Regions from separate parts of the Streptomyces paromomycinus genome, predicted to be linked through region 2. Evidence: riboswitches for the same ligand, from Rfam matches in the RefSeq annotation. Region 2 holds a riboswitch; the other holds the start of a gene.
The links. A riboswitch is a leader RNA that binds a small molecule or an ion and turns the genes downstream of it on or off. The one in region 2 is predicted to bind glycine.
Positions count from the first base shown of each region.

Region 1: linked by a shared signal. The riboswitch ahead of gcvP (aminomethyl-transferring glycine dehydrogenase) and the one ahead of gcvT (glycine cleavage system aminomethyltransferase GcvT) in region 2 are both predicted to bind glycine.

Region 1 covers NZ_BHZD01000001.1:8,459,869-8,464,072, reverse strand. Annotated here, with positions in the region: gene gcvP (aminomethyl-transferring glycine dehydrogenase) at 1-2,516, opposite strand, end outside; glycine riboswitch at 2,705-2,802, opposite strand; gene OEIGOIKO_RS36425 (PRC-barrel domain-containing protein) at 2,917-3,306, shown strand; gene OEIGOIKO_RS36420 (DNA polymerase IV) at 3,210-4,204, opposite strand, start outside.
Region 2 covers NZ_BHZD01000001.1:3,145,349-3,149,552, forward strand. Annotated here, with positions in the region: gene OEIGOIKO_RS12690 (hypothetical protein) at 38-838, shown strand; gene OEIGOIKO_RS12695 (AAA family ATPase) at 1,038-1,790, opposite strand; glycine riboswitch at 2,041-2,136, shown strand; glycine riboswitch at 2,137-2,245, shown strand; gene gcvT (glycine cleavage system aminomethyltransferase GcvT) at 2,278-3,405, shown strand; gene gcvH (glycine cleavage system protein GcvH) at 3,494-3,868, shown strand; gene glyA (serine hydroxymethyltransferase) at 3,926-4,204, shown strand, end outside.

The DNA of each region.
Region 1 (4,204 bases), 5.3 Mb from region 2:
ATCAGCCGCTTGGCGACGTCGTCGATGCTCACCCCGGTCGCCTTGGTCAGCGGCCGTACGTCGATGATGCACTCGTGCGCGACCAGGCCGCCGGGGCCGGTGTAGAGCACGGGGTAGTGCGGCTCCAGGCGCTTGGCGATGTAGTTGGCGCCGAGCACCGCGACCTGGGTGGCGCGCGTGAGCCCCGCGCCGCCCATCAGCCGGACGTACGCCCAGGAGATGGGCAGGATGCCCGCGGAACCCCACGGCGCCGCGGAGATGGGGCCGACTCCCGTCTCCGGGCCCGCGGTGGGCTGCAGCGGGTGGTTGGGCAGGTACGGCGCCAGGTGGGCGCGCACGCCGACCGGGCCGACGCCGGGACCGCCGCCGCCGTGCGGGATGCAGAAGGTCTTGTGCAGGTTCAGGTGCGAGACGTCGCCGCCGAACTTGCCGGGCTCGGCGAGGCCGACCAGCGCGTTGAGGTTGGCGCCGTCCACGTACACCTGACCGCCCGCGTCGTGCACGGCCGCGCAGATCTGCGTGATGTGCTCCTCGAACACGCCGTGCGTGGACGGGTAGGTCACCATCAGCACCGCGAGCTGGTCCCGGTACTGCTCGATCTTTGCGTGCAGGTCGTCGGTGTCCACCTCGCCGTCCTCGCCGGTCTTGACGACGACGACCTTCATGCCGGCCATCACGGCGCTGGCGGCGTTGGTGCCGTGCGCCGAGGAGGGGATCAGGCAGACGGTGCGCTGCTCGTCGCCGTTGGCGCGGTGGTACGCGCGTACGGCCAGCAGGCCGGCCAGTTCACCCTGCGAACCGGCGTTCGGCTGGATGGAGACCTTGTCGTAGCCGGTGACCGTGGCCAGCCGCTCCTCCAGCTCCGCGATGAGCGTGAGGTAGCCCTGCGCCTGCTCGACCGGCGCGAACGGGTGCAGCTGCCCGAACTCGGGCCAGGTGACCGGCTCCATCTCGGTCGTCGCGTTCAGCTTCATGGTGCACGAGCCGAGCGGGATCATGCCGCGGTCCAGCGCGTAGTCCTTGTCCGACAGGCGGCGCAGGTAGCGCAGCATCGCGGTCTCGGAACGGTGCTGGTGGAAGACCGGGTGCGTCAGGTACGCGTCGCCGCGCAGCAGCTCCTCGGGCAGCGCGTCGGCCACGGTCGCGTCGAGCTGCTCGATGTCGGCCTGGACGCCGAAGGCGCCCCACACCGCGTGCACCTGCGCGCGTCCGGTGGTCTCGTCGCAGGCGACGCCCACCAGGTCGGCGTCGACCAGCCGCAGGTTGACCCCGGCCTCGCGGGCCGCGGCGACGGCCTCGGCGGCCCGGCCCGGCACCCGTACGGTCAGCGTGTCGAAGTAGCCGCCGTGCACGACCTCCACCCCGCCGGCCCGCAGGCCCGCCGCGAGTATGGACGCGTAGCGGTGGGTACGGCGCGCGATGGCGGCGAGGCCGTCCGGGCCGTGGTACACGGCGTACATGCCCGCCATCACCGCGAGCAGCACCTGCGCGGTGCAGATGTTGCTGGTGGCCTTTTCCCGGCGGATGTGCTGCTCACGCGTCTGGAGAGCGAGCCGGTACGCCTTGTTCCCGTCGGCGTCCACCGACACGCCCACCAGCCGGCCGGGCAGGCTGCGGGCGAACTTCTCCCGTACGGCCATGAATCCGGCGTGCGGGCCGCCGAAGCCCATCGGGACGCCGAAGCGCTGCGTGGTGCCGACGGCGATGTCGGCGCCCAGCTCGCCCGGCGAGGTCAGCAGCGTCAGCGCCAGCAGGTCGGCGGCGACGGTCACGATCGCGCCCAGCTCGTGCGCCTGCTCGATGACGGCACGCGGGTCCCGTACGGCGCCGGAGGCACCCGGGTACTGGAGCAGCACGCCGAAGACACCGCGCTCGGCGGCCTCCGCCGGGATGCCCTCGGACAGGTCGGCCACCACGACCTCGACGCCGGTCGGCTCGGCGCGGGTCCGGATGACGGCGACGGTCTGCGGCAGACAGTCGGCGTCGACCAGGAAGACGCCCTGCTTGACCTTGCCCACGCGCCGCGAGAGGGCCATCGCCTCGGCCGCGGCCGTGCCCTCGTCCAGCAGCGAGGCACCGGAGGTGGGCAGTCCGGTCAGGTCGGCGACCATGGTCTGGAAATTGAGCAGCGCTTCGAGCCGGCCCTGCGAGATCTCCGGCTGGTACGGGGTGTAGGCCGTGTACCAGGCGGGGTTCTCCATCACGTTGCGCAGGATCACCGGCGGGGTGAACGTGCCGTGGTAACCGAGCCCGATCATCGGGGCGAGCACCTGGTTGCGGTCCGCGAGCGCCCGCAGCTCGGCGAGGACCTCGGCCTCCGTACGGCCCTGGGGCAGGCCCAGCGCCTCCGCGCTCTTGATCACGTCCGGTACGGCGGCCGCGGTCAGTTCGTCCAGCGATCCGAACCCGACCTGCGCCAGCATCTTGGCCTGGGCCTCCGGGCCGGGGCCGATGTGCCGCTGCTCGAACGGGGTGCCTCGTTCCAGCTCGGTCAGGGAGCTGCGGGTGGTGGTCATCTGCGGGGGCCTCCTGGTCGTTTCGACCTACGCGGGGCACCACGGCGCTGGTGCCCGGACGGCCTCCCCCTCTGTCATCTCAACCTGAGAGCTTCACCGGTCCCGCACGCGGTACCGGCTTTCACCGTCGGTGAGGAAGGGTTCCGGCGCTGTGTCCGCCCGTGGCCCGCCCTGCTTTCCAGAGTGACCTCGTCCATGCGGTACGTGAGCCTGAGAGATTCCGGGGAGGAGTTGCTCCTTCGGCGCCTCCGCCAAGATCGACGAAGGACTCTCCCGCATGGGGTCGACAGCCGCTCGCCAGCCTACCAGCGCGGCGAACGGACGTTCCTTCGAGTGGCCGGGGCATGAATTGTGCCGTTTGGTAGTTGTCACAAGGCAGTTGCGACCACTAGGAGGGACCGTGCAGACCGATATCGATCCCCGCAGCTTGATCGGCCGCAAGGCGTTCGACAAGAACGGAACCAAGATCGGCACCGTCGACGAGGTGTACCTGGACGACGCGACCGGTGAACCGGAATGGGCGGCCGTACGCACCGGGATCTTCAGCCGGGACGCGTTCGTGCCCCTGGAGCCCAGCGATCTGGTCGACGAGGCACTGCACGTCCCCTACGACCGCAAGCTGATCAGGGACGCGCCGGACTTCGGGGTGGGCCGCCACCTCTCGCCGGAGCAGGAACTACAGCTCTATCACCACTACCGTCTGGACATCCCGGCCCCCGATCCCGCGCCCGGCTCGGACGCCGCGCCGGCCGACACGGAGTTCGGGCGGGTGGCCGGCGCGGAGGACTGAACACCGGGCGGAGAGGGAGGAGCCTCACGGCCGCCGGACGCCTCCGCCACACCGTCGCCGGATTCGTCGGGTTCCTCCAGCATGTCGCCGCCGGGTCCGTCGGGTTCCCTCAGCATGTCGCCGCCGGGCCCGTCGGGTTCCCTCAGCATGTCGCCGCCGGGCCCGTCTGGCTCCTTCAGCACGTCGCCGCCGGGCCCGCCGGGTTCCCTCAGCACGCCACCGCCGGGCCCGCCGGGCTCCTCCAGCACGCCACCGCCGGGCCCGCCGGGACGGCCGGCGCCCCCGGACCCGCCGGGCTCGTCGGCTTCCCCGGACCCGCCGGGGCCACCGGCCTCCCCCGATCCGCCAGGCCCGTCCACCTCCCCGGCCTCGCGCTCACCACGACCGCCGGACCCGCCCGCCCCGCCGGGCAAACCGCCGGGCAGACCGCCCGGCAGCCCGTCGCGCCACCCGTCCGGCGGACCGCCCACCAGCGGCAGCGGCTCACCGGGCCGCAGCGCGGGGTCCTCGACCGGGAACGTGCGCACCCGCCCGGGCCCGGACCACGGCTGCTCGAACCGTACGGTCACCCGGCCCACGCCGCTGCCCTGCACCCAGCCCGCCCCGTGCTCGTCATGGATCACGTCGAGCCCCGGGAGCCAGCGTCGGGGCCGCTCGGGCTCGTCGGCGGCCAGCCGCGCGGCCTCGTCGGCCGCCCGGCGCGCCCGCTCGGCCTCCTCCTCGGCCGCCTTCTCCGTCGCCACCTGGGCGAACAGGTCCTCCTGCGTGAAATCCGCGAGGCCGGTCACCCCCACACCCAGCAGCCGTACGCCGCCCGTCGTGTCCACCAGGTCCAGCAGCCGGGCCGCGGCCTCCCGCACCACGCCCTGGTCGTCCGTGGGCCCGCGCAGCGTCTCCG
Region 2 (4,204 bases):
CCTGCCGTTCCGTTCCTACAGAAAGGCACGTCTCCTGATGGCAACGCACCGGACCGCCGCCACCCTCGTCAGCGCCGCCACCGTCGGCGCCCTCGCCCTCGGCACCGTGGGTTCCGCGGCAGCCGCGTCGGAAGACCCCAAGCCGCCGGTCCGCAACCAGAGCATCATCGTCGACGACATCGGCCGGCTGGCGGACGCCTCGACCGAACTGGCCGAGAAGTCGGCCGACAGCCGCGGCCACTCCGTGCAGGTGCGGGCCGCCCGCACCCGTCTGGACACGGTCCTCCAGGACGCGCAGCGGCTGGCGGACCAGCTGAACGAGGACTCCGACCGCACGGTGACGGCCGACTCCGTCCGGCTGCGCAGGGTTTCGCAGGACCTGCGCACACAGCTGGACGAGCTGACCGAGCGCCGGGCCCCGGCCCCCGGGGAGGCCACCGACTCCGCGAGCCTGACCGGCTCGGTCTCCCGGTCCGTCACCGACATCTTCACGATCCTGGGCCTGGACAAGCTCCTCGGCGGCCTGCAGCAGCCGGCCGACCGGCCCGCCGCCGCCCCGGCGGCCAACCGTCCGGCCCGGCCCGCGGCGGAGCCGGCGGACGACGCGGACGCGGCGGACGACCAGTCGGCCGCCCAGCCGAAGGCGCCGGTCAGCGACCCGCGGCCGGGCGACGGCGCCCAGCAGGCCGCCGACCCGCAGCCGGCCGCCGACGCGCAGCCGCCGGCGGACGCGCCGCGCCAGCAGCCCGCCGAGGCGCCGCAGCAGCAGGACGGCTCCTCACTGGTCAAATCGGTGCTCTCGCTGCCGACCGTGCTGCTCAAGGCCCTGGGCCTCTAGATCGGCCCGGCGCCGAGCGTCCGGAGGAGGCGCGGATGCGGGAGATATGTCTGGACTAGGACCGGTCGCGACGGGCCGTACGGAAGGTTCCGTACGGCCCGTCAGGTGTCCGGCATTCCGGACCTGAACCGACGGGTACGGACGCCCGCCCCCTCAGGAGGCGGGCCGCACCCGTACCCGAAGCCCCCGAGGGCGGCGCTCACTCGAAGGCGATATGCCGCAGCGACCCCGCCGCCGGCCGGTCCAGCAGGACGGCCGAGGTGAAGCCCGCGGGGAGCCGGGCCGCCCGGGCGCGGGCGGCCAGCCGCCGTACCGCGCGCCGGTGCCGGGCGAAGGCGTAACCGGAGACTCCGCGTCCACGCGAGCGCTGCCCGGACAGCGCGACCTCGGGCGGTACGTCCAGCAGCAGCAGGTGCAGTCCGCGTCCCCCGCGCCGGGCCTCGCGCGCGAGCCAGCGGCGTACCCACGTGAGCGTGCCGCAGTCGTGCACCACCACGCTGCCGCCGGAGCGCAGCGCCCGCCGCAGCCCCATGTAGTGGGAGGCCCGGACCAGCGGCCGGTAGAGCGCGTACGGAAGCCGGCGCAGCCTGCCGCGCTCCCAGCGCTCCCGTACGTCCTGCGAGTCGATGCGGTGCACGGCGGCGCCGCGCGCGTCGAGGGCGGGCACCACCCGGATCATGAGCGTGCTCTTGCCGCTGCCCGGCAGGCCGGAGACCACCACCACGTCGCCCGCCGCGAAGTGCAGTTCGGCCGCCTCGCGCGGGGTGTCGCGGTCCCTGAGGTCGACGACGTCCACCGCCGGTGCGTCCGGCGCCGCGGTACGCGTCCGGCCGGGGCGCACCACCCCGAGCGGCAGCCGCCGGGGCCCCGGCACGGCGGCCGGAACCGGCTCCGGGACACAGCCCGGGGGCGCGCCTCCCGGACTTGTCGCGAGTGCGGCCTGCCTGTGCACCGTGATCGCCCCTCCCCTGGTTCCGTCCCCTTACCCGAAGAGTGTCAAGAAAAGGTAATGCGCTTCAAGGAAATCCCACGATCCGTACAGTCCCAGGACACTGTCGTGACACCCCTGCGAACACCGGTACGACCAGGGCTCCTGTATCCGGCGATCCCGTGCGATGATGTGCGCGCCAAGTGCCGGTCCGCACACCACCGTGTGCGTCCTGGTACGGGTGCCACGCTCAGCCAACTCCATACCGGCCGTTTGAATCCGCGCGGGAGAGTCCCCGGCCGTCACGGCGGGGCGCCGAAGGAGCAAGTCCTCCCTTGAATCTCTCAGGCCCCGATACCGCGCGGGCGAGGCAGATCTGAAAAGCGGGCCGCCGTGGTGTGGCTCCACCCAAGGTGCAAGCCGGGACCGGTCACGGCCTTCCGGTGAACCTCTCAGGTTCCGATGACAGATGGGGAGACCGTCTTGTCACCCATGCCCGGGAGCCACCACCATGACCGAAGCCCCCCGCCGCACCGCGCTGGACGCGACACACCGCGCCCTCGGCGCGACCATGACCGACTTCGCCGGATGGGACATGCCGCTGCGCTACGGCAGCGAGCGTGACGAGCACGTCGCCGTGCGTACCCGCGCCGGCCTCTTCGACCTCTCGCACATGGGCGAGATCACCGTCACCGGCACCGGCGCCGCCGATCTGCTGGACTTCGCGCTGGTCGGCAACATCGGCGGCGTCGCCGTCGGCCGCGCCCGCTACACCATGATCTGTGACGCCGAGGGCGGCATCCTGGACGACCTGATCGTCTACCGCCTCGGCGAGACGGAGTACATGGTCGTCGCCAACGCTTCCAACGCCCAGGTCGTGCTGGACGCGCTCACCGAGCGGGCGGAAGGTTTCGACGCCGAGGTGCGCGACGACCGGGACGCGTACGCGCTGCTCGCCGTGCAGGGTCCGGAGTCCCCCGGCATCCTCAAGGGCCTGACCGACGCCGACCTGGACGGTCTGAAGTACTACGCCGGGCTGCCCGGCACCGTCGCGGGCGTCCCGGCGCTGATCGCACGTACCGGCTACACCGGCGAGGACGGTTTTGAGCTGTTCGTCCGCCCGGCCGACGCGGTCGCCCTCTGGGAGGCGCTGACCGAGGCCGGCAAGGACGCGGGCCTGGTCCCCTGCGGCCTGTCCTGCCGGGACACCCTGCGCCTGGAGGCGGGCATGCCGCTGTACGGGCACGAGCTGACCACGGACACCACCCCGTTCGACGCGGGCCTGGGCCGGGTCGTGAAGTTCGAGAAGACGACGAACGGCGGCGACTTCGTGGGCCGCGCCGCCCTGGAGGCGGCCCGGGACCGGGCCGAGGCCAATCCGCCGCGCAAGCTGGTCGGCCTGATCGCCGAGGGCCGCCGGGTGCCGCGCGCCGGATACCCGGTCGTGGGCCCCGACGGCGCCGTCATCGGCGAGGTCACCTCCGGTGCCCCCTCGCCCACCCTCGGCAAGCCCGTCGCCATGGCGTATGTGGACGCCGCGCACGCCGCGCCCGGCACCGCCGGTGTGGCGGTGGACATCCGTGGCACCCATGAGCCGTACGAGGTCGTGGCGCTCCCCTTCTACAAGCGCCAGAAGTGACGCCCGCGGCCCCGCCCCGGACGTACTCCCGTCTCACCTGTCAAGACCCCTGCACCGAGCACGCCACCGTATCCAGGAGAATCAAGACATGAACAACCCCCAGCAGCTGCGCTACAGCAAGGAGCACGAGTGGCTGTCGGCCGCCGAGGAGGGCGTCTCGACGATCGGCATCACCGAGCACGCCGCCAACGCGCTCGGCGACGTCGTCTTCGTGCAGCTCCCCGCGGTCGGTGACTCGGTCACGGCGGGCGAGACCTGCGGTGAGCTGGAGTCGACCAAGTCCGTCAGCGATCTCTACTCCCCCGTCGACGGCGAGGTCACGGAGATCAACGAGGACGTGGTGAGCGACCCCTCGCTGGTGAACACCGCCCCGTTCGAGGGCGGCTGGCTGTTCAAGGTGAAGGTCAGCGGCGAGCCGGACGACCTGCTCTCGGCCGACGAGTACACCGCCTTCACCGGCTGACAAGCCCACCCCGCCGCCCGGCGGGGCCGTGCGCCCCGCGAACCCCAGGAAGTAGTCATGTCGCTTCTGAACAGCTCCCTCCACGAGCTCGACCCCGACGTCGCCGCCGCCGTCGACGCCGAGCTCCACCGTCAGCAGTCCACCCTCGAAATGATCGCGTCGGAGAACTTCGCCCCGGCCGCCGTCATGGAGGCCCAGGGCTCGGTCCTCACCAACAAGTACGCCGAGGGCTACCCGGGCCGCCGCTACTACGGCGGCTGCGAGCACGTCGACGTGGTCGAGCGGATCGCCATCGACCGGATCAAGGCGCTGTTCGGCGCCGAGGCCGCGAACGTG